2 linked regions of the Prochlorococcus marinus str. MIT 0918 genome follow. The protein of the gene in region 1 interacts with the protein of each later gene in a pairwise test. Links are inferred from orthologs where the notes say so. Each region holds a gene or a part of one and is shown in the gene's direction. Other genes may lie near its edges.

Region 1 (16,678 bases):
GGAAGAAGCCGGACATACGGCCGTATTTTCTCTAGTGAAAGAGACGAGGCCGCTGTCGATTCAAACCAATTAGGAAAATCGTGTTGCGTCTACCTCGGCAGGACTTTTATATAGAATCACTAAATGTGGTATTTAGTAATTTTAAACCTGCTGTCTTAGGCCGGGCGCATGCCCGTTTGGCTAAGCCAATCTCTCTAAGATACAGCAAAGGGGCTACCCTTCGTCTGCACTGTCTTGCAACGAAGCCATATCTACCTCTACGGAAGGCCCCATAGTGGAACTTAAATAAAGACTTTTCCAGTAACGGCCTTTTGCTCCACTAGGTTTATTTCGATCAATTGTTCCATGTAAAACTTTTAAGTTCTCTAGAAGGTCTTCTGCTGAGAAGCTTGCTTTCCCAAAACGAACGTGAATAATTCCTGCACGGTCTGCTCTGAACTCAAGTTTTCCAGCTTTGAATTCTTTGATTGCATTCCCAAGATCAGTTGTGACAGTTCCAGCTTTCGGATTGGGCATTAGACCTCTAGGTCCAAGTACTCGGCCTAATTTGGCTACCTTTGGCATCATGTCAGGTGTAGCAATTAAAAGATCAAAATTCATCTCTCCTTTGTTTATAGATTCAATTAATTCTTCTTCACCAGCTAAATCAGCACCTGCTGCACTTGCTTCAGCTACTTTTTCACCTTTAGCAATAACAGCTATACGTACTTTTTGCCCTGTTCCTTTTGGGAGAGTAACTGTTGTTCGAATTTGTTGATCAGTATATTTAGGATCAATTCCTAAACGAGCATGAGCCTCTATGGTTTCATCAAATTTTGCAGTTGCATTTTCTTTAACGAGAGAAATTGCTTCTAGAGGTGAATAGGGCTTATCTTCTATTTTTGAAGATAAGGTTGTCATTCTTTTGGAGAGTTTTTTCATAAGAGAGTAGGGGTGCTGTCGACAAATTTGTCTCCCCCTTGATAGTTGGGAAGCCTACTTGAAAAGGAAATAAAGAGAAAATTAATCCGTTATGGAAACGCCCATGTTCCGAGCAGTCCCTTCAATAACCCTCATTGCTGATTCTATGTTGTTGCAATTGAGATCGGGCAATTTGGTTTTGGCGATTTCTTCAAGCTGAGCACGATTTATACTACCTGCTTGCCCCTTGGCTGATTCCCCTGATCCTTTAGGGATTCCTGCAGCCTTAGTAATTAGGACTGATGCAGGGGGGGTTTTGGTGATAAAAGTAAAACTTCTATCTTCAAAGACAGAGATTTCAACAGGGATAACAAAACCGGCTTTATCTTGAGTTCTGGCATTGTATTCTTTGCAGAATGCCATAATATTGACTCCATGTTGACCTAAAGCTGGGCCAACTGGAGGCGCTGGATTAGCTTTGCCAGCCTGCAGGGCTAACTTGATCACAGCTACAGTTTTCTTTGCCATCTTCTTGAAAAGGGATTAATTACGAATTGCCTGGTTAAAGGAAAAGTTTGTTAAAAGGTTTTGGTCAACCTATTGGTTTGTATGCCCAGAACTAATTATGCATGAACAAGGAATCAGTTAGTTAATTCTGTTTATTAATTTGAGAGAATTCTAGTTCTACTGGAGTTTCTCTTCCAAAAATTGAGAGTAGAGCTTTTAGTTTGCTTCTTTCTCCAGAGACTTCTATTACTTCGCCTTGGAAATCTTTAAAAGGTCCTGAAGTGACAATAATTTGATCGCCTTCAGTCAAATCAAGCTTAACAACAGTTTTCTTTTCTGCTGCTCGTTTGAAAATCCTATTTACTTCTTGCCTGCTTAGTGGTCTTGGTTTTATATGACCTCTTCCTTTCCCAGTAGAGCGACGATCTTCAGCTCCAACAAAATTAATTACATTAGGAGTGCTCCGAACAGCCATCATAGTGTCTTCATCAAGGATCATTCGAACAAGTACATATCCAGGGAATACTTTTTCTTCGGTAGATTGCCTACTGCCATCTTTTTTTAATTTTACAGCAGGTGTGTGAGGAATTTCAATTTCTATAATTCTATTGCTAACTCCCAGAGTCACTGCTCTTTGTTCAAGTGTGGCTTTGACTTTTTTTTCACAACTGGATGCAACCTGAATTGCATACCATCTTGCGATACTGGTTTTAGCTGAAGAAATACCTTCGTCTTCTACTTGAGAATTAGGTAGATCCATTATCTCTAAGGGTTCTTGAATCGTGGGATCAATCTCTGACACTGTTAAGAGGAATTAGGTGGATGGAAAAGTTGAAAATTCTTGGTTCAACGGAAAATGTGTGATGCGCCCCAACCATAAAAACGGCTTACAGCTGCAATTGATGCTGCAGATAGTGAAACCATTAATATTACGGCTATTGATTCACTAAAAAGTTGTTGCCGACTGGGCCAGACAACTAATTTTAACTCATCGATAGTTGAGCTAAGAAAACCTTTGTTAATTGAAGGTTTATCTTCACTATCAATAGAATCTGGTTTTGGGCTTTCTTGAGGAGTTGAACTTGTCACGGTGTTTAAGCTTGAGGCTAATATGGCCTGCATGCAGGAGAATTATTCATCCGGCAAGCTAATAGCCTAATTGATAGTCTAGATATCATTATTTTAATTTTCTGCCAAAAATTCTAAAGAATTTGGATTTTCGTCAGAAGTTATTACTCTAATAGCTTTTGCTCCTATAAATTTATCTTCTAATAATTTTGTGGCTAAGGGATTTTCTATGCGCCTTCTAAGAATTCTGCTTAAAGGTCTTGCTCCATACTCAGGTTCATAGGCCTCTAGCGCCAGTGCTTCTATAGTTGCGTTATCAATTCGAAATTCTAAATTTTGTTCAGCAAGTAGATTTGTGAGATCTATTAATTGAAGTTGAATTATTTTCTTTAAATTCTCTTTGTTAATAGGACTAAAGCGAATGATTTCATCTATGCGATTTAAGAACTCAGGTCGAAATTGTTGATTTAATGCTTTTTCAATAGTTGCATCAAGGTTTGCTTCAAGATCATTTTCAGCTTGGATTTGTTGTTGTAATAACTTCGCATTCTCTAAGATTGCTCTGCTTGCAAGATTGCTTGTCATTACAACAACAGTATGGCGAAAGTCAATCGTTCTTCCTTGAGAATCAGTTAATCGTCCATCATCAAGGACTTGTAAAAGAATATTAAATACATCTGAATGAGCTTTTTCTATTTCGTCTAACAAAAGAACTGAATATGGTTTTCGGCGAATTGATTCGGTTAATTGTCCACCTTCTTCGTATCCAACATATCCAGGAGGTGCGCCTATCAATCTTGCGACAGCATTCCTTTCCATAAATTCACTCATATCTAGTCTTATCAGTGCCTCAGACTCGTCAAATAATGAAGCAGCCAAAGTTTTAGCAAGCTCTGTTTTACCTACTCCTGTAGGCCCTAAAAAGAGGAAGGAGCCTATAGGTCTTCGTTTGTCTTTCATGCCGGCTCTAGCTCTTTTTATTGCTGCAGCAACTGCTTTTACAGCTTCAGGCTGGCCAATTACTTTATTTGCCAAATCTTTTTCTAAGTCCAATAGCTTTTGTTTTTCTCCCGCAAGGACTTTGTTGACCGGTATTCCAGTCCAACGAGCAACTATATCTGCAATATCTTCTTCTTCAACTTGATATTTTATAAGTGTATTATCATTTTCAATAGAATAGTTAATTTCATATATTTTTTGTTTGAGATCATTTAAGGTTTCATTTTTAAGTCTTGCAGCCTCTTCCAGGTTCCCTTCTTCTTCTGCTTTTGCGAGTAATACTTTAGTGTCTTCTTCATCTTTATTTAATTCATTTAATTCTTCCATTAGTTCTTTTTCTTGTTTCCATTTCTTAAGCAAATTATTTAGATGTATAGCTGTTAAATCTATTTCTTTCTCAATATTTTCTATTTCTCCTAATTGACTAAATTTTTCTCTATCTATTAATTTAAGTTCTAACTCATTAATTTTAGACTCAGTTGCTAAAATAATCTTTGGTTTGTTATTAGCTTCCATCTTTAATTGTGCTGATGCTTCATCAATCAGATCAATAGCTTTGTCAGGCAGGCAACGATCACTTATATATCTGTCTGCAAAACGATTTGCAGCAATTAAAGCTTCATCAGTAATTTTAACTCCATGATGGCTCTCATAACGCTCTTTAATTCCTCGTAAAATCTCTACACTTAAGTCAATATTTGGCTCTTTAATCATTATTTGTTGGAACCGTCTGTTCAATGCTTGATCTTTTTCAATTGTTCTACGATAATTTTCTGGAGTAGTTGTACCAATACATCTAATATCTCCTTTGGCCAAAATTGGTTTTAATATACTTCCAGCATCAGTACTAGATCTTTCAGGACTAAGAATTGTATGCAAATCATCTATAAATAAAACAACACCTGATTTCGTTTTGCTTGCTTCTTCAAGAATAGATCTAAGTCTTTCTTCAAATTGACCTCTAAATTTTGCACCTGCTATTAATGCACCAATATCTAATGAAATAAGTTGCAAAGATTTTATTGAATCAGGAACTTCATCAACTACTATTTTTTGTGCTAATAATTCAGCTATAGCTGTTTTCCCTACTCCTGGTGCGCCAATTAAAATAGGATTATTTTTACCTCTTCTAGATAAAACTTTAATAGTTAAATGAATTTCTTCTTCTCTACCAATGACAGGATCTAATTCTCCTTTTTTAGCTGCCAGAGTAAGATCCTTCCCATAGATTTCTAATGGACTAGGCTGATTTTCTATTTTTAATGGTTTTACAATCTCAACTGAATCACTCCTAATGATATTGGACGGTTTGATTTCCCTGGTTTGATCATTTTTAATTGAAAAATTGCTATTCGTAGTATTTCTATTTAATATTTTCTTCGATTTGATATTTTTAGGTAACCGCCTTAATTCCCCTTCTAAAATTTCACTAGTGAGGCCTAACTCGTTAAAAATTTCAGTACCAATTCTTTTATCTCTTCCAATAGCTATAAGTAAGTGTGATATCTCTATGAACTTTGAACCCCACCTGCAGCGAAAATTATTTGCTGTATCGAAAAGAATTTCTAGATCTTCCCCAACAAATAATTTATTTGATTTTGTAGTTTCTATACTTGCAAGAAACTCTTCTAACTTATCTAAAAGTTCAGCTTGATTAATTGGTAATGCATTAATTGTTTCCTGATAGATTCTTTCTGTAAAAAGGACTTGAAGCAGGTGTTCTATATCTAAGTATTCATGTCTCCACCTTTTTGCTTCTTCTTCGCTAGCAAGGATTAGATTCCATGCATCATCACTAAAACAGTCAGGATTAGTGGTTAAGCTTTTGGACATGGTTTGTTTTTGGCTGGTCATATAAGAGATCTGATTTATTGGTTCAAATTTCTTGAGGAAATTTCAATTAATTCAATTTTGTAGCCATCTGGATCTTCTATGAAGGCAATAATTGTTGTCCCATGTTTCATTGGCCCAGGTTCTCTAGTTACTGTGCCACCATTTTTTTTAATTGATGCACATGTTTCATATATATTTCCAACTCCAAGAGCAATATGACCAAAACCATTGCCCAAATCATAATTCTTTGTATCCCAGTTGTAAGTAAGTTCAAGTACTGTGCCCTCCTCTTCTGACGCATATCCTAAAAATGCAAGCGTAAATCGACCAGCGGGATAATCTTTTTGCCTTAAAAGTTTCATGCCAAGTGTTTTGGTATAAAACCAAATGGATTTTTCTAAATCTCCAACACGCAGCATTGTGTGAAGTATTTGCATGTTGTGATGCCTATTTTTGGATAATTTATATCTTTTTCCTTTAATAATTTCGCTTCTTCCAAGCTTTGCAAATACCTTAAACTTAAAAAATAGTGACTCAATGGGTCTAAGAACTCATAAGATTGAAGAAAAGCTAATTTTTCACGTGATTGATTCTCTTGATCTAGTAATTGATACAATCTTTGCGAGAGAGGTTCTAGACTCAAGGGGGAATCCCACTGTTGAGGCTGAAGTTTTACTAGAAGGAGGAGCAAAGGGAAGAGCAATTGTCCCCAGTGGCGCAAGTACAGGGGCCTATGAGGCCCATGAACTTAGAGATGGTGGCAAAAGATATATGGGGAAGGGAGTTACAAAAGTAGTTGAAAATATTGAAGAACGTATAGCTCCTTCTCTTTGCGGTTTATCAGCGTTTGATCAAGTTACTGTTGATTCTGTAATGCAGGAGCTCGATGGAACCGCTAATAAAGAGAATCTTGGAGCAAATGCAATCCTTGCTGTAAGTATTGCTACGGCAAGATCTGCAGCTAATGCTCTTGATATGCCTCTCTATCGTTACTTGGGCAATCCTATGTCTACATTATTGCCGGTGCCATTAATGAATGTAATTAATGGAGGTGCTCATGCTGCCAACAATCTTGACTTTCAAGAATTTATGTTAGTTCCTCATGGTGCTAAGACTTTTCGAGAATCGTTGAGGATAGGCGTGGAAGTTTTTCATACTCTAAAAAATCTTCTGAGTGATAAGGGTTTATCTACAGCAGTTGGAGATGAAGGTGGTTTTGCTCCAAATCTTTCAAGTAATAAAGCGGCAGGGGATTTGCTTGTTCAAGCAATAGAGAAAGCTGGTTTTATTCCGGGAGAACATGTTTCATTAGCTTTGGATGTGGCCAGTACTGAATTTTTCAAAGATGGTTTTTATAGCTTTGGAGGCAGTAATTTTTCTAGTGAAGAAATGATAGAAGAGTTAAAAGTGTTAGTTAATTCTTATCCAATCATTTCTATAGAAGATGGATTGGCTGAGGATGATTGGGACGGATGGGAAATTTTGACTAGGGAATTAGGTGGAAAAATTCAACTTGTTGGAGATGATTTATTTGTTACCAACTCAACTCGTTTAAGTAAAGGAATTGACAAGAATATAGCTAATTCTATTCTTATAAAAGTCAATCAGATTGGCTCTCTAACAGAGACCTTGCAAGCTATAGATCTTGCAACTAGATCAGGATATACAAGTGTTATTAGTCATAGAAGTGGTGAGACAGAGGATACCACTATTGCAGACCTTGCCGTTGCGACAAGGGCTGGACAAATAAAAACTGGTTCATTAAGTAGAAGTGAAAGGGTGGCGAAATATAATCAACTGCTTCGTATTGAAGATGAATTAGGAGCACAGGCAGTATATGCAGGATCCAAAGGGTTGGGACCAAGAGGAAAAGCGATTTGAATTTTTTAATTAACAATCAATGAGTTAAAAGGGGTTTTTACTTGTTACCTTGAATTTTTTCAAGTTTTTCTTCTTTTCTAATTTTCAATTGCAACTTTAACCAACCCATTGTTATTGGGAACGCAATAGCGATAGGTAATAATGAATAAATAGCCTTATTGCTAGAACCTAAAAGTGCTGCTGATATTCCAAGACATCCAAGTAAAATAGATTGCCCCATTGATTGTTGCGCATTAATCATTCTACGAAGTTGCCTGTCAGACTCACCCAGTCTTATTTGAAGTTGAAGGTCTCCTTGTTCAAGTCTTTCAAGGCTTTCATCTAAACGCTTTGGCAAACCAACAGCTTTCGTCCCTATTTCACCAAATTGTCTACCTATTTCATTAATGAGATCATTAGGATTGTTTGATGTCATGAGAGGAATTAAGTATGGCTTTGTTATCGCTATTAAATTAAAGCTTGGGTCAAGACTTCTTCCTACTCCTTCAAAAGTGGAGAGGGCGCGCATAACAAAAATTAGTTCAACAGGTAGTCTAAAAGGCTGATTGTAAACTAATTCATAAAGATCTGCCGATAATTTTTCAATAGTATCTTTGCCAAATGGAGGAGTCAGACGCTCTTTTAGCATTATTCTAATTAATCTTCTTACAGGGCCTAAATCTATACCTTCTTCAAGTAGGCCACTTTCCTGAAATTCTTTTACTAGTTTTGAGGCATCTTTTAATGCTGCAGCACGTACCATTTTACCAAGTCTTTCTCTTAAACCATCTGAGACCATTCCCATCATTCCAAAGTCATAAAAGATAATTGAGCCATCAGAAGAAATAGCTAAATTTCCAGGATGTGGATCTGCATGAAAAAAACCAAATTCAATAAGTTGTTTTAAATAGTTGGATGCTCCTCGTTCTGCAATTTCTTTAGGGTTTAGACCATTCTTTAAAATTTCCTCTTGATTATTGATTTTAATACCAGGGAGATAATCTAAGCAGATAACTTTTTGTGAGCTTAATTCCCATATCACTCCAGGAATTTTAATTTGTGGATCTTCTAGAAATTGTTGTCGAAACCTTGCTGCATATTGAGCTTCTATTCGAAAATCTAGTTCTTTAAGTAAAACTCTTTTACATTCATCTGCGATCGCTATCCAATCACGACCTTTGCTGAAATATTTACTTTTTTGAAGTAAAACCGCAACTTGTTTCATGACCTCAAGATCAAGCTTGAAGAAGTTTTCTAACCCAGGGCGTTGAATCTTGAAAACGACTTGTCTTCCACTTCGTAAGCATGCTTTATGAACTTGTGCAATTGATGCTGCAGCAATGGGGACCTCATCCAGATCAATAATTTCTTTACAGCGTTCGCCTAATTCGATTTCTAATAAACTTTGAACTGTCTCAAAGTTAAATGGTGGGACTTTATCTTGTAAGCCTGCTAATTCGATAATCCAACTTTTGGGCAAGATATCAGGTCTTGATGAGATTAATTGGCCAAGCTTTATAAATGCAGAGCCAAGAGCAAGTAGTTCTTGTTTGAGCCATTTAGCTCTGTCCTTTTGCCGTTTTTCTTGTTTGTGAATTTGAAAGCCAGTTACATAGCTCCATTTTTGAGAGTCATACCATAGAAAAAATAGTAATAAAAACACTGATTTCCAAATTCTTACTGCTCGTATATTTCTACGAAATATTTTTTGTAAAATGTTAAACGAGTTCAAATTCAACCCTCAATACTTTTAGTTATTATTGAAATTTTTTCTCTGATTCTATCTATTTGATTTTGAGAACTTTCAGGCTCTTGATTTTGTAGTGGACTATCCTGGGAGACTGTCTCAGGATTGTTAATTGCATCTAGACGAAAAGCTTCATTAACAATTTCTTCTTTTAATGCATCCCATTCTTGTTCAATTCGATCCGGAGCATTCTTAAATAAAACAGATGCTTCGGAAATGGAAGAAACAATTATTTTCTCACAACGTACTTTTAGCCTGCTAACAGTGGCTCTTAGAAAAGTTTTAGATGACACCATAGCTCAACTTTAATAAATTCGACTTTATAAGATTTTGGAGTAGTTATGGCTTTGGAAGTGTTTTGAAAAGCCTATTAAAGAAACTTTTTTCCTCTTTTGACAAGCCATCAATTTTTATTTCTATGATTGGAGTCACTATAATATCATCATTTTTCGATAGATTGGATAAGTTTTCTTTGGCGAATTTTGATTGGTTTAATAGCTTAATTTTAGATATTATCTTTTTATCAGTTAAATCAGGATCATTTTCATCATTTTTTGATGAGTTATTCTTCATTAAGGATGTGTTTATTTTGGGTGCAAAATTTGAAATGTTATTTTGCTCTTTTATATCGGTTCTCCTTTGCAATTGATTTGAATTTTCAATTTGAATAGCTCCTTTTATAGAATCAATTTCAGTATATTTTTCTTTTATATTTTCTTGTATACCTGCTAGTTTGTTTTGTTGGTTTTCTGCCTTTAAAAAATGGTTAGTTATTTTGTAACCAATCGCAAGGCAAACACCAATTGTAAAAGGAAATAACCAGAATATTAGAATTTTTCTAATCATACTTAGTTTTTAATGCATGCATTTTAGTTCATCTATTCTAAAATTATACTATTTTTTTCTTGCTTAGAACTATTAAGCCTAAGAATTAATTTAATTGCTTCTATGTTGTAATTTAGTCTGTTAGACGATCAAAAACAATTTTTTTAGTTCTCAATAGATTTTGAAATAGAAATATTCTTGCTATTAAGCTTTGATTATTTTTCTTCTTTCTGCGTTCTAAGCTTTATAAAGTAATAGCAAAGCAATTTAACCCGAGGGTGAGTTTTGGAAACAATTGAAACAGATGTGGTGATAGTAGGAGGTGGCCCAGCTGGTTGCAGCTGTGCTCTTTACACATCAAGAGCAGATCTAAAGACAGTTATTTTAGATAAGAACCCTTCGGTTGGAGCTCTTGCCATTACGCATCAAATTGCAAATTATCCTGGAGTCCCAACGGATATGAGCGGAGAAGATTTATTGAATTTGATGAGAGACCAAGCTGTTAAATATGGTACAGATTACCGTCGAGCACAGGTTTTTGGAGTCGATGTCAATGGGGATTGGAAAACCGTATATACACCAGAGGGAACTTTTAAGGGAAGAGCGCTAGTTCTTGCTAGTGGCGCCATGGGCAGGCCAGCTTCTTTCAAGGGTGAAGCCGAATTCTTAGGACGAGGTGTTAGTTATTGCGCTACTTGTGACGGAGCTTTTTATAGAAATCGAGAAGTTGCTGTAGTTGGAGTTAATAAAGAGGCGATTGAAGAAGCCAATGTTTTGACTAAATTTGCATCTACTGTTCATTGGATTACATCAAGTGACCCTAAAGCAGATGATGCCCATGCTCAAAGTTTAATAAAACAATCTAATGTAAAACATTGGAGTAGAACTAGGTTGCTCGAAATACAAGGTAATGATCAAGGCGTGTCAGGAATCCTTTTGAAAAATCGAGCTAAAGAGGAGAATCAATTAGTTTCTACTGAAGGTGTATTTGTTTATATGAGTGGCTCTAAACCTATTACTGACTTTTTAGGGGATCAAATTGCATTGAAAGAGGATGGAGGTGTTGTAGTCGATGACTTTATGTCTACTACTTCTGAAGGAGTTTGGGCAATTGGTGATATTAGAAATACTCCTTTTAAGCAAGCTGTTGTCGCTGCATCAGATGGATGCATAGCTGCTATGGCTATTGATAGATTTTTGAATAGTCGTAAATCTATTCGTGTGGATTGGGTTCACACCTGAAAAATATATTCATTTATTTTCAAATTTATAATGGAGTTGCCTCGGATACATAGGCAACACCACCATAATAATTCAATATAGACTTTATATTTTCTCTTGTTTTATTAATAATATCTTCATCGCAAAAAACTATTACGTGTGCATTAGCTCCTAATCCTGAGAATTCCATATCTTCTGAAACTATTGTTTCAGGGCCTCTGCCAGTAGCATGTTTCATGACTGTATAGCCTGGTGCTCCTGCATTTTCAAGAGCAGTTAGAATTGCGTCTAATTCTCTCTCGCTAAAGATAAGATCTAATCTTTTCATTCTTGGTGCGCTAAGAAGGAATAAATGTGTTCACTAATCCCATATATAGTGGAATTCCAATAACTATATTAAAAGGAAATGTTAAACCAAGAGTAGTTGAAATGTAATAACTTGCTTTGGCTTCAGGAACGGTCATGCGCATAGCTGCTGGTACTGCAAGATATGATGCACTTGCACAAAGAACAGCAAATAATAAAGCATTACCAGGACCTAACACTAATGCTTTTGCGACAGCTATTCCCAATAATGCATTAAATAGAGGTATTAGTACAGCAAAAAATATTAGAAATGATCCTGCTTTTCTTAAACCAGGTAGTCTTTGGGCAGCGACTATACCCATATCAAGCAGGAAGAAGCACTCTGCGCCATAAAATAACTTGCCGGTAAATGGTTGCATTTTTTCAACACCGCTTGGATTATGTGCTGCAGTTAAAAATCCAATTAATAGACTGCCAAGAAGTAAATAAACTGATCCATTGAGAACAGACTCTCTTAATATCGTTCTCCATTTCATTGGTCTTGAATCTGGCCTTCGATTTTTTGTGCCTGCTATCTTTACTAAAATAAGACCAACAATAATTGCCGGCGATTCCATTAGTGCAAGAGCAGCAACCATAAAACCGTCAAAAGGTATATTTTGACTTTCTAAAAAACTTTCAGCTGTTATAAAAGTAACTGCACTTATTGATCCGTAAGCTGCTGCAATAGCTGCTGAATTGAATACATCAAGCTTAAGTCTGAGAATTACAAAACAAATTAATGGAATGACAAGAGACATAATTATAGCTGAACCAACAGTAGGTAATACTTGACCCCCTAACCCACTGCTTTCAAGTTCCATGCCCCCCTTAAAACCAATTGCTAAAAGTAGATATAAAGAAAATAGTTTTGGTAATGGTGCTGGAATCTCTAGATCAGAGCGAAGAACAACAGCAACTATTCCTAAGAAAAAGAAAAGGACAGGAGGAGTAAGTACATTTTGTAAGACAAGATTAGTCTCCATAAATTAATAGCTAATTGATGCTTTTAAACGTTATTAAGATCATTACTGGCTGCTTGAAGAGCTTCCTTCCTTGACCCAATTAGACCTTTCACTCCAAATTTAGATAATCTATCTTTCACTCTGCCGGTTGCTCCAGCGACATACGCTTTTCTTGAGTTAATTTGCGCTTCCTGCATCATATCTTCAATAGCTAATGTCGCTGTAACTCCTAGTCTAGGAACATCAGTAATATCTAAAATTAATATTTTGTAGTTTCGAATTAGCATCATTCTTTCTGTGATACCTTTAGCTGCTCCAAAACTGAGTGGGCCTTTAAGTCTAAATAGCATTACCTCACCAGCGCAACTTTCTAATATTTTTTGCTCATCCTCAGGTAAAGGTAGATCTTGCATTGAATTTTCAAGAGGGTTATCAGCATCCATTCCTTCTAATTGAGTTTGCGTAATTGAATCTATTGTGAGCATATTTGCAATAAAAACTCCCACTAGAACTGCCCAGATTAGATCCCAAAAGACAGTCATCAATAATACGCCATACATTACACTTGCGGTTTTTAAAGAAAGTTTGTGAGCTCTAAGTAAGAAACCCCAGTCAATAATATCTAGGCCAACTTTTATAAGAATTCCCGCAAGAAGGGCTGTTGGTATTTGTTCAGCAAGTGGACCAGCACCAACTAATACTATTAACAATACTATTGAATGAACCATGCCAGAGAGGGGGGTGGCTCCTCCAGATTTGACATTGATAACTGTTCTCATAGTTGCTCCAGCACCTGGGAGACCAGAAAACATTCCTGCTATAGCATTGCCTATCCCTTGTCCTATTAGTTCTCTATCTGAGTTGTGACGTGTTTGTGAAATATTGTCTGCAACTAATGAAGTTAATAAAGAATCAATTGCCCCTAATACGGCAAGAACTAAACCTGCTTTGAAAATTATTGGCAAATATTGATTAAAGCTAGGAAGATTAAAAGATGGAACTCCTCTTGGAATCTCTCCAATTCTATCTAATGCAGTATTTCCAAAAAGAACAATTGAGAGAGGAGTAACTATTAAAAGAGCTAAAAGGGGAGATGGAATCCATTGACTAACTTTCCTTGGAGTTAAGAAAACTATTCCAAGAGTCATTATTGCAACTCCAATTGCTGCTCCATTAGGTTCAAAATTAGAAAAAACTGTTGAGAGAGATTCTATTACGCCACCTCTAGTACTAATTCCTAATAGAGGTCCAATTTGCAACGCAATAATAATCACTCCAATTCCAGACATAAAGCCTGAAACAACTGAATAAGGGACAAGAGTTATATATTTACCAAGTTTTAATATCCCAAATAAAATTTGAAATAATCCTCCAATAACAACTGCAGCCATTACAAGTGGCAAAATTTGTTGAGCTGAAAGGTCTCTTGGTACACCTACTGCGGCAAGACTTGCAACCACTCCCGCAACTGTTACGCTCATAGGACCTGTAGGCCCACTTACTTGAGCTGGCGTGCCACCAAATAAAGCTGCTAAGAAACCAACAACGACAGCTCCATACAAGCCATATATTGCACCACCAGGACCAAGCGCTGCATTCCCAAAAGCAAGTGCTAGTGGAAGAGCTACTACTGCGGCTGTTACCCCTCCTAAAACGTCCCCTCTAATATTTTTCAGATGAAAACCATGAATCAGAGCCACTGAAAACTCTCCATTGTTCATTTAACTTGAAGCAGCTTATCTTGTAGAGGGTACTTATTGCATTTTTTGTAGAAACAAATTTAAAGCCATTTACGATTGATGTGGAACTAAAATGAGCCAGAGGAAGCTTTAGGCTCATTATTCATTTTACTTTGTTCATCATATGGACCTCACTTATCGGCCTCGACGACTTCGTAAAACACCAGCTTTAAGAAGTATGGTGAGAGAAAACATTATTACTCCTTCAGATTTTATTTATCCATTATTCATTCATGAAGGTGAAGAGGTTGAGCCCATTGGAGCAATGCCCGGAGCTAATCGATGGACTATGAATAGTTTGGTTGATGAGGTTAAAAGAGCTTGGAGCTTAGGAATCAGATGCATAGTTTTATTCCCAAAAGTTGCTGAATCTTTGAAAACAGAAGGAGGAGAAGAATGTTTTAACAAAAATGGGTTAATCCCCAGAGCAATTAGGAAATTGAAAGAAGAATTGCCAGAGATGACAATTATGACCGATGTTGCTTTAGATCCATATTCAATAGATGGACATGATGGAATTGTTAGTCAGGAGGGAGTGGTTTTAAATGACGAGACAGTAGAACATTTGTGTAAGCAAGCTATTGTTCAAGCTCAAGCTGGAGCTGACCTTATAGGACCTAGTGACATGATGGATGGACGAGTAGGTGCTATTCGTGAAGCTTTAGACGATGAAGGTTTTGAGAGCGTTGGAATTATTAGCTATACCGCAAAATACTCTTCTGCTTATTATGGACCTTTTCGAGAGGCACTTGACTCTGCTCCACGCGCTTTAAATTCTAAGCCAATACCCAAGGATAAAAGCACCTATCAAATGGATCCCTCAAATGCCAGGGAAGCTATTACTGAAGCGTATTTAGATGAGCAAGAAGGTTCTGATATTTTAATGGTTAAGCCAGGGTTAGCGTATCTCGATATTATTTATCGCATAAGACAAGAGTCAGAATTGCCTATTGCTGCTTACAACGTTAGTGGTGAATATTCAATGATTAAAGCTGCTGCTTTAAAAGGATGGGTTGATGAAAAGTCAGTAGTATTAGAAACTTTGTTGAGCTTTAAAAGAGCAGGCGCGGATTTGATTCTGACTTATCATGCATGTGACGCTGCTAAATGGTTACAAGATTAATGAAAATCATGAGTAAATTTGTTACTTATTTTTTATGTATTAGGTTATAGAGTATTAGAGAGAGCTTCAAATGTCTGCCTTAAAGTGTATAGCAAATGTTCAAAGACTTGGCCATGTAGCTATACGTGTAAAAGATGTCGAGAGGGCAAAATTGTTTTATATCAATTTAGGTATGAAACTAGTTTGGGATGATCAAGACTGGTGTTATTTAGAAGTTGAGCCCGGTAAAGATGGTTTGGCTTTGTTAGGACCTACTTATAAAGCTGCCGGGCCCCATTTCGCTTTTCATTTTACAGATAAAAGCGAAGTCGAAGATGCTCACAAGAATTTGATCAAATCTGGAGTGGAAGTTGGCTCGTTACATGATCATCGAGATGGGACAGCCTCGTTTTACCTTAAAGATTCTGAAGGTAATTGGTTGGAAATGCTTTATCACCCACCTGAAGGGATCTTTTCTAATCAATAAGACAGTGAGTAATTCTTGAATGGGCCTTATAGATAAGAATTCTGAATCATATATTGCTGATATAGCCTTTCAAGAAACCCTTGATTTATTGGAGTGGCCAAGGCTTTGCGAGCAACTTGCATCATTTGCATCTTCATCAGTAGGGAGGAAAAAATGCTTGCATTCTTCAATACCAAATAATTTTGAGACTAGTCATCAATATCTTGCAGAGACTTTAGAAATTGGCTCTTTAGATGAAGAGATTGAAGGAGGTATTAGTTTTCATGGCATAAATGATTTAGAAGATATTATTTTGAGATGTTCTAAAGGAGGTGTTCTAACTGGGATTCAATTATTGGAAGTTGCTGAAACACTAAGAGCTGCTCGTCGATTGCGTCGTCAAATTGAACAGCCAGAAATTAGGCCACACATATCCTCACTTGTTTCTAATTTCGTCACATTACCTGATCTACAAAGACGGATTGAATTCATGTTAGAAGAAGGTGGAAGAGTGGCCGATCGATCAAGCCAGCAATTGTTTGAATTAAGGCAAAAGGCGAGTCGATTGAGTGTTGAGAGAAAAGAATGTTTAAAAGAGGTTGTAAGGAGGCATCATGCGGTTTTGCAAACCACAGTATTAGCAGAACGTTTTAGCCGTCCTGTTATGGCATTAAAAGCTGGAGCACTTGATCAAATTTCGGGGACTGTTCATGACACTTCTGCTTCAGGTAATACGGTTTATATAGAGCCTCAAATTGTTATCCCACTAGGTAATAGAATATCTAAAATTCAAGACCAAATTTTAGTAGAAGAGCAGAGAATATTATCGGATTTAAGTAGTCAAGTAGGTAAAAACTTCGAAGAGCTTGAACATCTTTCTCAGGCTTTACCAAAATTGGATTTTGCTTTAGCAAGAGCACGATACGGAAAATGGATAGGAGGTATTGCTCCTTCGATAAAAAATGAACCCGAATCAGATTTTTTGATTCAGGAATTTCGCCACCCTTTGCTTGTTTGGCAAGAGCATTATGAAGATGGTGAGCCGGTTGTGCCAATTAGTTTTGAAATCTCTTCAAGTGTTATGTCTGTTATTATTACTGG
Region 2 (16,456 bases), 1.0 Mb from region 1 along the record:
AGTCATTGCAATAGCAGGGTCATATATTAATTGTCCTTGAAAATGCCCCCCAAGAGCCCTCATTGCAGCGGCCGAGATAACACCCTCAGGAGCAGCACCAATCCCCATTAAGCAATGAGTCCCAGTACCAGCAAAGCCACAAGCTATTGCTGCTTGAACATCTCCATCAGAAATTGGTTGAACTCTAGCTCCAGTAGAACGAATTTCAGCAATTAAATCCTTATGCCTAGCTCTATCCATAACTACAATAGTCAATTCACTAACTGCCAAACCAAGACAGTCACTAAGAATGCTGATGTTTTTAGTAGCACTATTACGGATATCTACTTTGCCTTTAGCAGCAGGAGGAGCTGCTAATTTTTTCATATAAAAGTCTGGGGCATTAAATAATCCACCTCGGTCAGATGCTGCTAAAACAGCCATAGAACCTCTTTGATTGTTAGCACATAAATTCGTGCCTTCACATGGATCAACTGCAAAATCAACACCTGGTCCAGAGCCGCTACCCACTTCTTCACCTATGTAGAGCATTGGCGCTTCATCTCTCTCTCCTTCACCTATAACTATTCTTCCTTGCATTTCAATAGTTCCCATTCTTTTACGCATAGCTTCAACAGCAGCAGCGTCTGCTTCATCTTTTTTACCTAACCCAGTAAGTTCGGCAGAGGCTATAGCTGCCTGTTCGACAACCTCGAGAATTTCTTGAATGAGAGTGCGGTCCACTTTAGTTTTGGGAAATAAAGAAAGGGCTTAAGCAAAAGAACCCAGATAGGCAGGACTATAAATGATCGCCGAATATATCCGATCAAAAAAGCATCCAAATAAGAGGGTTAATTATTAGCTGAATAAGGGACAACTTTATCAGTGGAGGGACAAAGAGAGAAAAAAATACAATTAATTTATAGAATCAAGAAGTAATTTTCAAAATATCGATGAGCTCTAAATCACTTGTCATAGCGCCTTCGATCCTTTCTGCTGATTTTGCTCGGCTAGGAGAAGAGGTTGAAGCTATTGATAAAGCTGGTGCTGATTGGATCCATGTAGATGTCATGGATGGGCGATTTGTTCCAAATATAACTATTGGTCCATTAATTGTTGAAGCTCTGAGGCCAGTAACAAAAAAACCATTAGATGTACATCTGATGATTGTTGAACCTGAAAAATATGTAGAAGATTTTGCCAAAGCTGGGGCTGATCACATTTACGTTCAAGTTGAAGCATGTCCTCACCTTCATAGAAACTTGGGTCAAATTAAAGATCTAGGTAAAAAAGCTGGTGCAGTACTAAATCCTGGTACAAAGCTAGATACACTTGAGTATTGCTTGGAATTATGTGATTTAGTCTTAATAATGAGCGTGAATCCAGGATTTGGAGGGCAAAGTTTTATTGAAAGTCAAGTAGATAAAATACGTGATCTACGTCATATGTGTAATGAACGTGGTTTAGACCCTTGGATAGAAGTTGATGGAGGAATTAAAGCAAACAATGCGTGGAAAGTTATAGAAGCAGGTGCCAATGCAATTGTTAGTGGATCAGGTGTATTTAATGAACCTGATTATGCTAAAGCTATTGAGGGAATTCGTAACAGTAAAAAGCCATAGATAATAATATTTTTATTATAGAAACCATCCATAGCTATGGAGTCCAACGCCAAGAAGATTGACTCCTATATAACAAATTAATATTACAAATAAACCTATAACAGCAATAATTGCTGGCTTTCTCCCTTGCCAGCCTCTACTTAACCTGGTGTGTAGATAAGCTGCATAAATCAACCAAGAAATTAATGCCCAAGTTTCTTTTGGATCCCAACTCCACCAACTACCCCAAGCCTCGTTTGCCCAAACAGCACCACTAATAAGGCCAAATGTTAGAAGTAGAAAGCCAAAAGAAATTGTTCGATAACTTAAATTATCTATTTCCTCTGCATTAGAAAAATTAACTGGCGTTAAATTATCAATTTCAGGTAAAAACTTTCTGAATGATTTTTCCCGAAAGCCACCTATTCCCATTGAATTAGTTCTAAGCTGAAGGCTGGTGTTTTTATTAGTAAGAAAAACTGCAAATGATAACAAGGAACCTAAAATTAACGCCGCATAACTACACATAATCACACTTACATGCATAACCAACCAACTGGATTTAAGTGCAGGAACTAATGGAGATGATATTTTTAGCCCATCAGGCAAAGCAAAGCTTGCAAAAGCTATAGACAATAAAGATATTGGCGTCAATATTGCTTGAATTAATGGAGATGGCAAAACCCTTTCAATTAAAAGCTGAGTAAAAGTAAATCCCCAAGTCAAAAAGCATAGAGATTCATAAAGATTACTAATAGGGAAATGGCCAGACATCAACCATCGAAAAACCAATTGAGTAGCAAGTACAAAATTAGCCAATGCGATTAAAACTCTTACTGAACTAGAACTAGAACCACTTGAAATTTTCCAGAATGCAATAGGAAGAGATATTAAAATCAAAAAGAATGCTAAAAGACCCATTGCTATGGCTGGGTCTGCAAACGTTAAATCAAAAAGAGAAAAATTCATAATAAATTCATGCTTCACAATTTAATTGCTAATCACCTGCTTTATATAGCAAATAAATACCACCAGAAAAAGAAATTAAAACTGGAGACCATGCTCCTACTAAAGGGCTTAAAGCCCCAGAAACTCCTAAAGAACTAAAAACAAAACTGAGAATATAATATATAAGTATTAATATAATACTCATTGCAAAGCCCTGACTTTGACTAGTTCTTTCATACGACTTACATGCAAGTGAACTTCCTATTAAACTAAAGACTATACAAGCCATAGGCAAAGTAAATTTTTCCTGAATACGTACTTTCATTCTCCTAGCTTCCTTTAAATTTCCTGACAATTCATATAATTTCTCAGCTTTAAGAGCATCAGAAAGTGTCATATAGTTTGCATCTTTTGGTATCTCGGCAATCTTATTTGGGCCAGAATCAAGTGGGTAAATATAATTCTCAAACCTAATAGATGTAAAACCTCCACTTGGTGAAATAGTAAGAATATTGCCATCTTGAAAATCCCATGTTGCATTAGGTTCATTCCAAAAACCTCTCTTGGCTACCAACATTTGCTTATATCCTAATCTCGAGAAATCTAATACTGTCACGTCTATCATTTCCTTATTTTGAAACTCCTTTGCATAAAACAAATGCGTCATACCATCTACTGAATCATTTGATGAAGGATCAATTATTTTACCAAAGCGAGAATACATAATATCTGTAACATAATCAGAATGCATTGAGACTCCTAATCCTTTTCTTAAAGTTGCTTCTGCATTTTTATTCGAAGAAGGAACTATTAAGTCATTAAAAATAAATGTAATACCTGTCATTAATACACCTAAAACTAATGCGGAAGCTATTATCCTTTTTGTAGATACCCCTATACTTTTTAAAGCTTTAATTTCGCTGTTAGATGATAATCGACTATATGTTAATAAAGTAGCCATAAGTATGGCCATAGGAAAAGAAAGAACAAGAAAACTTGGAAGTTTAAACAAAAATACTTGTATAGCAAATTTCAATGAAAGACCTGACTCAACTATCTTTCTGACCAAATCAAACATCACACCAACAGAAAGAGATACTACAGTAAAAGCTGATATTGCAAAGAAGAATGGTGGTAATAATTCTCTAATAAGCCATCTATCTAGAAGAGGAATTACCTTCCATTTAGAAGAAATAAATCTCTGATATTTATTTAAAAAGTTCATAAGAATTATGAAAAATGTATTCAACTAAAGTTGAAATTCTTCACCAAGGTAATGAGCTCTCACTTGGGGGTTTATCGAAATTTCTGAGGAAGTTCCAGAAGCAAGTATTTTTCCATCACTGAGAATATAAGAACGGTCAGTAATGGCAAGTGTTTCTCTAACATTATGATCTGTAATCAATATTCCCATCCCTGCAATTCTCAAGTTTTGAATCAAATTCTGAAGATCTACTACTGCAATTGGATCAACGCCTGCAAATGGTTCGTCCAATAACAAATATTTAGGTCCTGATCTCCCTAAAGCAAGTGCTCTAGCGACCTCGCAACGTCTTCTCTCACCTCCAGAGAGTTGATATCCAAAACGATCCAAAAAAGAAATAAGATTAAAATCATTTATTATCTGTTCTCTTCTAATTCTCCGATGAGAGGAATTAGAGAGACTTTGGGCAAGAGCAATATCAAGATTTTCTCTGACTGTAAGGTTTCTAAAGATACTTGCCTCTTGAGGAAGATAGCCAATCCCTAAACGAGCTCTATAGGTCATAGATAAATTTGTTACCTGTTTTTCATCTAAAGCAACACTGCCAAAATCTGGAAAAAATTGACCTATAGAAAGATTAAAAGTAGTTGTTTTCCCAGCACCATTTGGGCCAAGAAGACCTACAACCTCACCTGGATTCACCTTTAAAGAAATATCCTTGACAAGGTCTTTCCCTTGTAGAGCTAATGAAACTTGATCAAGAATTAGGCTCATGATTAAAAGTTTAATATGGCATTGAGTGTTTTAGTTAAATAAATTTAATTATCAGATTTATATATTAATACGAATAGTGAGCTTAATAGAAAACATACAAATTAAAAATATAGTTACTAGCTTAAATTATAATTATTCAAATAGTGAAAATAAATCTCATTTCATCATAAGCTTTGGCAATGGTGTATTATCTAAGCTCAAACCACTCTGCAGTAATTTTAATCGTATTTCAACAATGTTAGAAAACTGAATAAGGTCTAAACCTAGATCAGGCAAATTAGTTTTTTTGATTTTCCCCAAACCTTCACCGTACAATATAGTGGCTCCTGAGTAATTTTGATTAGATAAATGCACCTCTGCCACAGCGATTTGTAATATAGCTTGTATTGTTAATCTTTCTTTACCATTTGTTTGATGCCATATTTCTTCAAAAACATCATGAGCTACATACCACTCTTGATTATTAAACAAATCAATAGCATGGTGAAAATTACTATCTTTTTGAGATAACAAATCTTCTGATTTAGTAGAGTTCATTTAACGTTTAACTTTCTTTTTATCTTTTAGTTTCCTTAACCTTATAGATTCAGGTGTAACTTCTAACATTTCACCAGGACCTATATATTCTAAAGCCCTTTCTAGTGTTATTTCTATTGGTGACTGTAAAGTATCAAGTTCTTCAGCTCCAGCGGAGCGCATATTAGTTAGTTGCTTTGTCTTACATATATTAATTTCTAAGTCTTGAGGTCTATTATGTTCACCAATGATCATTCCTTTATAAACCTTTGTTCCAGGGGATATAAAAAATTGACCACGGTCTTCAGCATTTTTTAGCGAATAAAAAGTAGAGACGCCTTCTTCAAAAGAAATTAAAACTCCATTCCTTCGAGCCTCAAATTCTCCTAACTTAGGTCTATATTCAAAAAATGAATGGCTCATTATCCCCTCTCCTCTTGTTGCTCTTATAAATTCTCCTCTAAAGCCAATTAAACCTCTTGATGGAATTAAAAATTCTAATTGTGTTCTTCCATCATTTGTATTTAGCATATTCTGCATTTCACTTTTTCTAGTGCCAAGTTTTTCTATACATGTTCCTACTGATTCTTCAGGAACATCTAAAACTAAAGTCTCTAATGGTTCACAAAGTTGTTCATCGATTGTTCGGAAAATAACCTGTGGTTGAGATACTTGGAATTCATAACCTTCTCTTCTCATAGTCTCAATTAAAATCCCTAAATGCAATTCTCCTCGGCCACATACAGCAAATCGATCTGGAGAGTCTGTTTCTTCAACACGTAAAGCAACATTAGTAAGTAATTCTTTAAATAACCTTTCTCGTAATTGCCTACTAGTAACAAACTTACCTTCTTTGCCTGCAAAAGGAGAATCATTCACAACAAATGTCATCTGCAATGTTGGTTCATCAACTTTAATTAGTGGTAAAGCCTTGGGTTCATCAGGACAAGCTATAGTCTCACCAATATTTACATCATCAAAACCAGAAACTGCAACAATATTACCTGCGTAAGCTTCATTTATATCTATTCTCTGTAGTCCTTCAAAACCCATTAATTTACTAATTCTTCCTTGTTTAACTTTGCCATCTTCTTTTATTAAAGATGCTCTTTGGCCTGATTTAATAACGCCATTATGAACTCTCCCAATAATAATTCTTCCAAGAAAATCAGAATAATCTAAAGAAGTAATTTGCAATTGCAAAGGTTTATTTTGATCTCCAATTGGAGGTGGAACATGACGAATTATAGAATCAAAAAGAGGTTTCATATTTTCACTATCGGTTGCCATATCAGGCTTTGCAAATCCTCCTAATCCACTTCCAAATAAATAAGGGAAATCACACTGATCATCATCAGCACCCAATTCTAGAAAAAGATCTAAAACCTTATCTACAGCCTCTTCAGGATCGACTCTGGCTCTATCAATCTTATTTACAAAGACAATAGGCCTAAGACCTTGTTCAAGTGCTTTTTTAAGTACAAATCTAGTTTGGGGCATAGGTCCTTCATTAGCATCAACAATCAACAAACAACCATCAACCATGCCTAATACTCTTTCAACTTCCCCCCCAAAATCTGCATGTCCTGGAGTATCAACAATATTTATCCTTGTTTCATTATAAGTAATTGCAGTGTTTTTTGAAAGTATAGTAATACCTCTTTCACGTTCTAAATCATTAGAATCCATAACACAAGTTGGCACAAACTCGTTATCTCTAAATATTCCTGATTGATTAAGTAAGGCATCTACAAGCGTTGTTTTTCCATGATCTACATGCGCAACGATTGCAATATTCCTTAGAGATTGTTGATTAGAAATCATGAAAATAGATTCTACCTAAGAAATTTAAAGGTAATAAAAAGCATCGAGTCAAAACAATATCTCAAAATGAGTAATTTTATTAAAAAAGCCTATTTTGATTTAGAGTTTTTTTCTATTCGCATCCTCTTGTTAGCTGGTTCAAACTGCTCTAAAGCTTCAACTGTTCCTTCAAACCTCCAATGCCAAGGCTCATAACTGACTCCCTGAGAATTCCCCTTTGGGAAAGATAAAACAAAATGAAATCGGGCAGCATTCCTTTGAAGCCATACAAAAGCAGGAGTATTTTCAAATTCAACTTCAAAATCTGTATATCTCATCGTTCCATCTCCAAGATCAATTGCATAACCAGTACTATGCTCTGAGTAACCTGGCGGTGCAGAAACTTCTGCTCTTTCAATAGCAATTTGATTTCGTACTGATTTATTTTCATAAAAAATATCTCTTTGCAAATCTATAGATCTGTAACCACTTAATAAAACCAACTGAATTCCTTCTGCTGCTGCTGCAGAACTCATTTTGGATAAGGCTTTGTAAGTATCTCTATGAACAAGTAATCCTGGATAGGCAGTTACTAAATCTGTTAGGGAAGCTTCTGGATAGGGGAAATGTCCTAACAAAAGACCATCAAATGAAGAACTACCTATTAATTCATTTTCTTGAAAAGGTTGTGATGATTTCTGAAATGATAAATATTTATAAGTAAGAAAAACAGAAAAGACGGTTAAGAAAATAAAACCAAACAAAAAAGACCTCAACCATTTAGAAGAGACCCGTCTTAAAGACTGAGACCTTCTGGCAAGAGGGATCTCATCGTTAGTACTACCTCCAGGTCCTCCTAGTTTGGTCACAAAAAGAAAGCCAAAACTTATTTCGATCGTAACGGTCTTAGCTAACTACTTCATACAGTAATTCTTCTTGATGTAGGTTTTTAAATAAGACAATAAAAAATTAAACTGAAAATGTTGCGTGTTGCAGTCATCGGTGGAGGCCCAAGTGGTTCCTGTGCAGCTGAAATCCTTGCTAAAGCAGGAATCAATACATGGATCTTTGAACGGAAACTAGATAATGCTAAACCTTGTGGAGGTGCCATACCCTTATGCATGGTTTCTGAATTTGATCTGCCTGATTCAATAATTGATCGTAAAGTCAGAAATATGAGAATGATTTCCCCATCAAATCGGGAAGTTGATATTAGTTTAGATAAAGTTTATGGAAAAACTGAAAATGAATATATAGGAATGTGCAGAAGAGAAGTAATGGATGCATTTATGCGAAATCGTGCAGCTGAATTAGGAGCAAATTTAGTGAATGGATTAGTTACTAAAATAGAAACTGGTGTTAATCGCCAAGGGCCATATCAACTTATTTATTCTGATTATTCTGGGGGTGGTTCTAAAGGTGAAACCAAAAAACTAGAAGTAGATATAATTATTGGTGCAGATGGAGCTAATAGCCGAGTTGCTAAAGCTATGGATGCAGGTGATTACAACGTAGCAATAGCTTTTCAAGAAAGAATCAAGCTACCAGAAAAAGAAATGGGTTATTACGAAGACCTAGCTGAAATGTATGTTGGAACAGACGTTTCTCCTGATTTCTATGGTTGGGTATTCCCAAAATATGACCATGTAGCAGTGGGGACAGGAACAATGCAAAAGAATCAAGCACTAATTAAAGATTTACAAGAAGGAGTAAGGGAACGTGCAATGAAAAGATTAGTTAATGGAGAAGTTATAAAAGTAGAAGCGCATCCAATACCAGAACATCCAAGGCCTAGGCGTGTTGTAGGTAGAATGGCTTTAGTAGGTGATGCAGCAGGTTATGTCACAAAAAGTTCCGGAGAAGGTATATATTTTGCAGCTAAAAGTGGAAGAATGTGCGCAGAAGAAATTGTAGAAGCAAGCCAGGGAGGAAAAAGAGTTCCTAGCGAAGATGATTTAAAAATATATATAAAGAAATGGGATAAAAAATATGGTGCTACATATAAGGTTCTAGAAATACTTCAAAACATCTTTTATTCTAATGATGGAGCTCGTGAGGCATTTGTTGAAATGTGCGATGACATTGATGTACAACGACTAACTTTCGATAGCTATCTATATAAAACAGTTGTAGCGATGAAACCTCTTCAACAGCTAAAGCTCACATTTATGACTTTAGGCTCTGTTTTAAGAGGCAGAGCACTTGCACCTAAAAGCTACAAACCTGTACCCAGTGCTGTTAGAGGAGAAGAAGAAGTTAATAAAATGTTAGAGGTTAGTACAATCAAAGGAGGTATTAAAGTAGGCAACAAATCAAAATAAATAATTTCACCTTAATTATTGAACTATTAAATTAAAATCAGCTATTTGCTGAGCTTGATTAACTAATATCGATAGTAGATTTAACCTATTTTTACGAACATCCTCATTATCAGTCATAACCATAACACTCTGATCCCCATCAAAGAATTGAGATAAAACATTGGATCCAGAAGCTAAGCCATTAGCTAATTTTTCATATTTATCAGGAGATGAGCTTTTGGCTATCGGTTCAAGAGCTTTAATTATTTCCAACATAGCTCTCTCAGAATCTTTTTCAAACAAATTCGGGTCTACAAAATTATCACAGCTAACTACATTAGATGGCAATGTACTCTTTGTAGCTAATTTAGAAGCTCTGTTAACAACCAATTGAACACCTACTAATGACTTTCCTTTTCTCATCTGAGTTAACAATGAAAGTCTATTCAAAACATCTATTGGGTCTTTCATTAGTCGTTCTATAGAGACTGTCTCCCCTGCCACAGATTGAACAAGATCAATATCAAAACCAAATTCTTCTAAAAGAGCTATTATTCTTTGATGAAAAAAAGCTAACAAATCATTAAATAAATTTTCAGTGTTGATCTTGAAATCCGGGAAAAGTTCTATCCAGTATTTTGTAGAAGTAAAGATTAAATCAAATAAATTAATTTGCCATTTTTGATTCCAAGTAATTTGCAAAATAGCATTTCCAGCTCTGCGCAAAGCATACGGATCTGAAGAACCAGTTGGCCTTTCACCTTTTGAAAAAATACTCAAAAGCAGTTCTAATCTATCCAATAAGGCAAGTGCTGAGCCAGCAGCTGACTCTGGTAATTTATCGCCATATCCTCGTGGCAAATAATGCTCCATTACAGCCAATGCAACATCCTTAGACTTCCCCTCTGCAAGCAGATATTTGCCTCCCATAACACCTTGAAGTTCTGGAAATTCTCCAACCATCTGACTAACAAGATCATGCTTAGAAAAATAAGCAGCTTGTCTCAAATGAGAAAAATTAACATCTGAAATTTTAAATTTACTTTCAAAAAGATCGACAAGCCATTCGATCCTTTTTACACGATCAAACAATGACCCTAATCCATCAGCAAATGTTACTTTTTTTAATTGATCTCTACGCACTGAACTAGTCGAGGACAAATCAGTATTTATAAAGAATTTTGCATCTGCAAATCGTGCCTTTAAAACTCGTTCATTTCCTTCTCTAATTATTTTATTTGATTTAGGCAACCCATTTGAAATGCAAAGAAAAGTAGGGGTTAAGATTTCTTTTGCATCTAATGCAAGTGGATTCATTACTGCATTTTTACGATATACAGGAATATATCGTTGATGCACTTGCATTACTGTACTTAAAACTTCTTGAGGGAGTTCTAAAAAAGACTTATCAAATCCCCCCTGAATTAATGACGGTGACTCAACTAGATCAGTAAGTTCATTTATTAGCGTATTACTCAAATTAACTTCACAATTATTTGCTAGAGAATATTCTTGTACTATTTTTTGTATGAATTTTGATCTTTCCTTTCTATCTACAATTACTCCTACCTTACGCATCTTAGAAGAATAATCTTCCGATGAATTAATAGTTACTAATTCCTTAAAAAGCCTATGACCTCTACTAATTCGACCAGAAAAAACTTTAGGATCTGAATCTGGAAGACTAATAGATATTTCTCTTTCATCAATAAGAGCGACAATCCATCTTATAGGACGTGAAAATCGTATATCACCTACACCCCAACGCATAAAACGCCTACCTTGAATATTATTAATCCATTTAGGTATCAATTGAGCAAGTAAATCAAAAGCAGTTTCTCCTTTTTTAATTGTTTTTCCAAATACAAATGCACCTTTAGAAGTTTCCTTGATTACTAAATCAGTAACAGAGATTCCATATCTTTTGGCAAAGCCAATAGCAGAAACTGTTGGAGCACCATTTTCAAATGCTCTCGAAGCTGGTGGACCTTTCCGTTCTTCAATTAGATCATTAGAGTGATCAGCTAAATTATTTATGCATACTAAAAGTCTTCTTGGCGTACTAGAGCATTTAATTTCTTGAAATTCAATACGATGCTCCTGAAGATCATTACGAACTAACTCTTCAAGCTGAGGAACAACCAATCTAGCAAAATCCGCAGGAAGTTCTTCAGTGCCAATTTCAAGTAAGAAGTTAGACACAAAAATAAAAATTGTTCAACATCACTTTCTTGAAGATACAATTAAAAAGTATGATTGTAAGAGGTTAACTGGTTAAAAAAACCAATTCGTGACAACTAAAGGAGCTAAAACGAATAATCCTAATGATCTAGATCTTTTCCCCTGTATTGCTAATGGGGAAAATCACTCTAAATTTGAAGATTTTAAAGAGAATAGTCAGTTTCTAAAAGAACCTCTAAAGTCAGAACTTGAAAACTCAAACTCATATTTCTCAAATGATGCGGTTCAGTTATTGAAATTTCACGGAAGTTACCAACAAGATAATAGAGAGAATAGAAAGAAAGGATTAGAAAAAGATTGGCAAATGATGCTTCGCCTTCGAAGTCCCGGAGGTTATATACCTGGCCCTCTATTTATTGCATTAGATGACTTAGCTGAACGACTTGGGAATAAAACATTACGAGCTACAACAAGACAAGCTTTTCAAATGCATGGAATCAGAAAAGAAAATCTAAAAGAGGTTATCAATACTATTATTAAATCAATGGGATCCACTCTTGCTGCATGTGGTGACATTAATAGGAACGTGATGGCGCCTGCAGCACCATTTAACAATAATGGATATCCTACAGCCCGTAAATTGGCAAATGAGATAGCAGACTTATTAACCCCAGTAGCTGCAGAAGGAACTTACCTTGAGTTATGGGCTAATGGAAATCAAAAATATAAAATTTCTCATTCACCAAAAGTTAAAAGTATTAGAAAAAAACAATATAAAAAAGGCTTATTCAGTGGAGCAAAAAATGAACCTCTTTACGGAGCAACATATCTGCCAAGAAAGTTTAAATGTGCCGTTACTGTCTCAGGAGATAACTCTGTTGATCTTTTGACGCATGACATAGGATTAGTTGTCTTTACTAAAAAAAATGGCACCTTAAAAGGCTGTAATGTCTATGTCGGAGGAGGGATGGGGCGAATGCATAACAATGAAACTACATTTGCTCGCATTGCTGATCCTCTTGGTTACGTAAATAGTGAGAATATTTTAAGCTTGATTCAATCAATCTTGGCTTTTCAAAGAGATTATGGGAACAGAAAGCTAAGAAAAAATGCTCGCATGAAATATTTAATTCATACCAAAGGTATTAAATGGTTTAGAGAAAAACTTATCGAAGAATATTTTAAAAATGAAATTCTACAACCTAAACCTGAATTGCCAACAGAGCTAAAAGATTATCTAGGTTGGAACAAACAAGATAAAGATCTTTGGTTTGTTGGGATCCCTCTTTTATCAGGTCGACTTAGTGGAATTATTAAGTCAAAGATAAGGTTTCTAGTTGAAAAGTATCAATTAGAAGTACGCCTCACACCTAATCAAGATATATTGCTTTGTAATATAGGTAATTTCCAACGTTCCTCTATTGATCAGGAATTACAATCGGTAGGATTAAATCGCGTACCATCAGTCAATAGCATTGCAAAACATGCTATAGCTTGTCCAGCACTTCCTTTATGTGGACTAGCCATAACAGAAGCTGAACGTTTTCTTCCACAAATAATCAGTAGAATAGAAAAACAACTTCAAAATCTAGGTATTAATCGATCAATTTTGTTAAGAATGACAGGGTGCCCAAATGGATGTGCTAGGCCATATATGGCTGAATTGGCCTTAGTAGGAAGTGGTTCTAATCAATATCAACTTTGGCTAGGTGGAAGTCCAAACTTACAACGGTTGGCAAAACCTTTTCTTCAGAAAATGCATCTAGACCAACTAGAAGTAACTTTAGAACCATTATTTCTTCAATGGAAAGAAGTTTCTAGCCATTGTAGTTTTGGTGACTACATTTATAGTTTAAAAGATCAAGAAATTAATGAATTACTTTCACAAGTGTCAACTGCACCATAAAAACATTCTTTAAATTGTTTACCCCATGCCCAAAGCTGATCTCCAAAACTAAAATGCCACCATTCATTAGGGTGTTGTACGAACCCAGCCTCTTGCATAACATTTTTCAAAAGACTTCTCCTAGCATGCCATAAATACTCATTAAAAGATTGATCATGATTTTTAGTTTTAGAGTAATAATCTGGAGTTGAAACTGATCCCATAAAATCTATTTCCCCTCCCATATCTAAGGGATTGCCATTACTCAATGCAAGCGTTAAATCTACAGCAGCTCCAGTACTATGCGGTGGTGGCATAGAAGAGTCCATACATGGCAATGCCCAAAATTTGTTAACGGAGTCAATAACTTCGATTATTTCTGGATTTTCAGAGCCTAAATTTCTATTAATCCCACGTGCAATACATTCTTGATTTATTGAATATTCATACATAAACTTTTGAACTCTAATTGGTCGCCAAGCATCAAAGATAGCAAGTCGATATTTATTATGTGACTGTTTTAAAAATCCTTGAGCTGCAAGTAAACGTTTTGCAACTTCTTCTCTTAACATCCAAGGGGAATCTAAAGTCCCATATGGAGCTCCTAGAGATTGATAGCAATGAGGTTCTAGTCGATAAAGTTCTAATGGTAAAGTAACTAGTTCTTCACTGGAATGTTTTATGAGTACTTTTTGCCATGGTCTTAACACTTAAACAATCCTTTTTTTGGTAGTAGAAAAAATAAAAAACGTCTTTTATAATTATGTTATAACCTTTATATAATCAATCGGTTTACAAGATTTACCTTTTAAAAACATTTTAATTAAGTTGTGTCATAAACATTAGTCTTTTCCAATGATCTTTCAACATCTTTTTGAGTAAAACATGATGATTTAATTCAGGGTCATTCTTCAATATTCTAGATGCTTCATTTCTAGCAGACTCAAGAATAGTTTCATCATCAACTAAGTTTGCCAATGCAAAATCAGGAAGGCCTGATTGTTTTGTTCCTAAGACTTGCCCAGGCCCTCTTAAACGCAAATCAATCTCTGAAATATCAAAGCCATTATTTGAATTAACTAACACTTCTAGCCTACTTCTTGATGTAGTAGTTGAAATTCCATCAATCAATACGCATTGAGAAGCATTAGTTCCTCTACCTACTCTCCCACGCAATTGATGTAATTGAGCCAATCCAAAACGATCAGCATGATCTATTACCATAACAGTTGCATCAGCTACATCTACACCAACCTCAATCACAGTAGTTGATACAAGTATCTCGATCTGTTTCTCTGCAAATCTTTGTATAGTAGATTTCTTCTCAACGCTTGGCATACGTCCATGCAATAAGCCAACTTTATATTGAGGGAATATATCAGTAGACAACTCATGATAAGTATCTATTGCTGAACGCAATCTCAGCTTTTCAGAGTCTTCAACTAATGGCAGAACAAAATAGGCTTGAAGTCCATTCGCAACTTGATCTCTTATTATTTGATATGCCTGGTCTCTTTCATTATTGGAAATTAAGATAGTTTTAACTGGTGTTCTTCCGGGAGGTAATTCATTGATTTGACTAACATCCAAATCTCCATATAAAGATAATGCAAGGGTTCTTGGTATTGGTGTAGCAGTCATTGTCAATAAATGAGGGTGTAGTCCTTTGTTTAGTAAAAGGTTTCTTTGATTAACTCCAAAACGATGTTGTTCATCTACCACGACAAGACCTAATCGCTGAAAAGATACAGCGCTTTCAATAAGTGCATGTGTTCCTACAAGAATCTTTAAATTACCTGTTTCCAAATCAGTATAAATTCGTTTTCTATCTGAAGCAGACGTAGATCCTGTCAGTAACTCAACAGTTACATGCAATTGAGGTAGCCATTTGCAAAGATTTAGATAATGCTGTTGAGCAAGAACCTCAGTAGGCGCCATTAATGCACCTTGCCATCCTGAATCAATAGCAATTAAAAGAGCAGCAATGGCAACAACTGTTTTTCCACTACCTACATCTCCTTGCAATAATCGAGACATAGGTTGTTCCATAGCAATATCAGCCTCAATTTGATTTAGAACTTGATATTGAGATTTAGTTAATTCAAACGGCAAAAGAGTAAAAAATTTGGAAGCCAAATCAGAACATCCTTTTTTCAACGACAATATTGGAGCTTTACAGTTTTGAAGTTCTAATCGGCGTTTTATTAAGCCAAGTTGTAAAAAAAGAAACTCATCAAAAACCAATCTTCTTTTTGCTTCTTTTAGAGAATCCTTGTTACTAGGTCTATGAATTTCTCTAATAGCATCGCCTTTTTTCAGTAAAGATAATAATTGCCTACTTTCATCATTTAATGGCTCTGGCCAGACTGATGTTACAGGAAGAACTAACTGAACAAAACTTCTAAAACGATCTGGTGTTAAACCATCTGTTAAAGAATAGATTGGTAGTAATCTACCTATACTTTTTGATTTAACTAAAGAATATTGACTTTCAAGAATCTCAATCAAAGGATCATTTAAAGTTTTGCCATAACCATTCGATTTAACTAAACCACTTACAGCTACAATTGTTCCTTTAGCAAAACTTGTCTCTTGTTTTTTGAGAAAGTATCTATTACTAAATCTTCTGCCTATAAAAAATCTTGTCACCTTAATACGACCAGTTATGTCCTCAAGATGTAACTCAAGAACAGATAAATTTTTATTTCTAGGACTTGTATAAGAGTTAGCACGTCTTATTGTCGCAACAATAGTTGCTGTTTCACCTGATTCTAGGAAAGCTATTCTTTTAAGGGAAGAATAATCGACATAGTCTCTTGGGTAATATAAAAGAAGATCCCTTACCTCAATGATTCCTAAATTTTCAAAGCACTTAGCATATTTTTCACCAATCCCTTTTAGTTTTAGTATAGGTGTGTCTAGTGTAACTTGATCATCAGTTTTATTATAAGGTTGTTTAATATTTTCATTCGCATTAGATAATCTCAAATTTGGAGGTTTAAATGGTGTTATAACGTTCTGATGTTGCCTTCCTAAAGAATATAAGCATTTTCTTGTATCAATAACTAACCTACGTCTTTTAGAAATCTCACTGGATGGATACGCAATAAAAGATTGAGCAAAGAGAATAAGTTTCTTTTTAATATCCCTTTTTAAAAGTGGCGAGTCAAAAGATTCAATTTCTCGAGAGATGAACGTATGAAAATGCTCATTTCTACCTTGTATATTTTTAAATCCATTCTCAGCTTCAATTGTTAAAGCCTTT

Evidence for each region.
Region 2: the proteins of eno (region 1) and rpe interact in binary tests that used the Escherichia coli proteins (3 or more experiments, as listed by UniProt). The link is inferred for Prochlorococcus marinus str. MIT 0918 from one-to-one orthologs.

Annotation. Positions count from the first base shown.
Region 1 is NZ_CP114780.1:1,477,501-1,494,178, forward strand. Bases 5,076-8,038 are described here. They hold eno (phosphopyruvate hydratase), read left to right. Parts: upstream 5,076-5,889; coding sequence 5,890-7,188; downstream 7,189-8,038. Other genes in these bases: O5636_RS08005 (ATP-dependent Clp protease ATP-binding subunit), read right to left, coding at 5,076-5,307; gloA (lactoylglutathione lyase), read right to left, coding at 5,343-5,744; O5636_RS08020 (ABC1 kinase family protein), read right to left, coding at 7,226-8,038. In the rest of the region: rplA (50S ribosomal protein L1), read right to left, coding at 214-921; rplK (50S ribosomal protein L11), read right to left, coding at 1,003-1,428; transcription termination/antitermination protein NusG, read right to left, coding at 1,550-2,167; preprotein translocase subunit SecE, read right to left, coding at 2,254-2,496; more of O5636_RS08005, read right to left, coding at 2,590-5,075; more of O5636_RS08020, read right to left, coding at 8,039-8,830; O5636_RS08025 (hypothetical protein), read right to left, coding at 8,902-9,210; O5636_RS08030 (hypothetical protein), read right to left, coding at 9,254-9,760; O5636_RS08035 (NAD(P)/FAD-dependent oxidoreductase), read left to right, coding at 10,025-10,981; O5636_RS08040 (P-II family nitrogen regulator), read right to left, coding at 11,007-11,288; O5636_RS08045 (sodium-dependent bicarbonate transport family permease), read right to left, coding at 11,299-12,291; O5636_RS08050 (SulP family inorganic anion transporter), read right to left, coding at 12,315-13,970; hemB (porphobilinogen synthase), read left to right, coding at 14,134-15,132; O5636_RS08060 (VOC family protein), read left to right, coding at 15,203-15,598; O5636_RS08065 (endonuclease MutS2), read left to right, coding at 15,618-16,678. UniProt on the Escherichia coli protein: Catalyzes the reversible conversion of 2-phosphoglycerate (2-PG) into phosphoenolpyruvate (PEP). It is essential for the degradation of carbohydrates via glycolysis.
Region 2 is NZ_CP114780.1:466,701-483,156, forward strand. What follows is about bases 26-2,766. They hold rpe (ribulose-phosphate 3-epimerase), read left to right. Parts: upstream 26-932; coding sequence 933-1,601; downstream 1,602-2,766. Other genes in these bases: glpX (class II fructose-bisphosphatase), read right to left, coding at 26-723; ccsB (c-type cytochrome biogenesis protein CcsB), read right to left, coding at 1,617-2,549; O5636_RS02515 (LptF/LptG family permease), read right to left, coding at 2,578-2,766. Also shown: more of glpX, read right to left, coding at 1-25; more of O5636_RS02515, read right to left, coding at 2,767-3,753; lptB (LPS export ABC transporter ATP-binding protein), read right to left, coding at 3,778-4,506; O5636_RS02525 (DUF309 domain-containing protein), read right to left, coding at 4,663-5,043; translational GTPase TypA, read right to left, coding at 5,044-6,846; O5636_RS02535 (M15 family metallopeptidase), read right to left, coding at 6,936-7,694; chlP (geranylgeranyl reductase), read left to right, coding at 7,806-9,146; glyS (glycine--tRNA ligase subunit beta), read right to left, coding at 9,162-11,327; O5636_RS02550 (NADPH-dependent assimilatory sulfite reductase hemoprotein subunit), read left to right, coding at 11,416-13,212; O5636_RS02555 (M15 family metallopeptidase), read right to left, coding at 13,167-13,901; ATP-dependent DNA helicase RecG, read right to left, coding at 14,011-16,456. UniProt on the Escherichia coli protein: Catalyzes the reversible epimerization of D-ribulose 5-phosphate to D-xylulose 5-phosphate.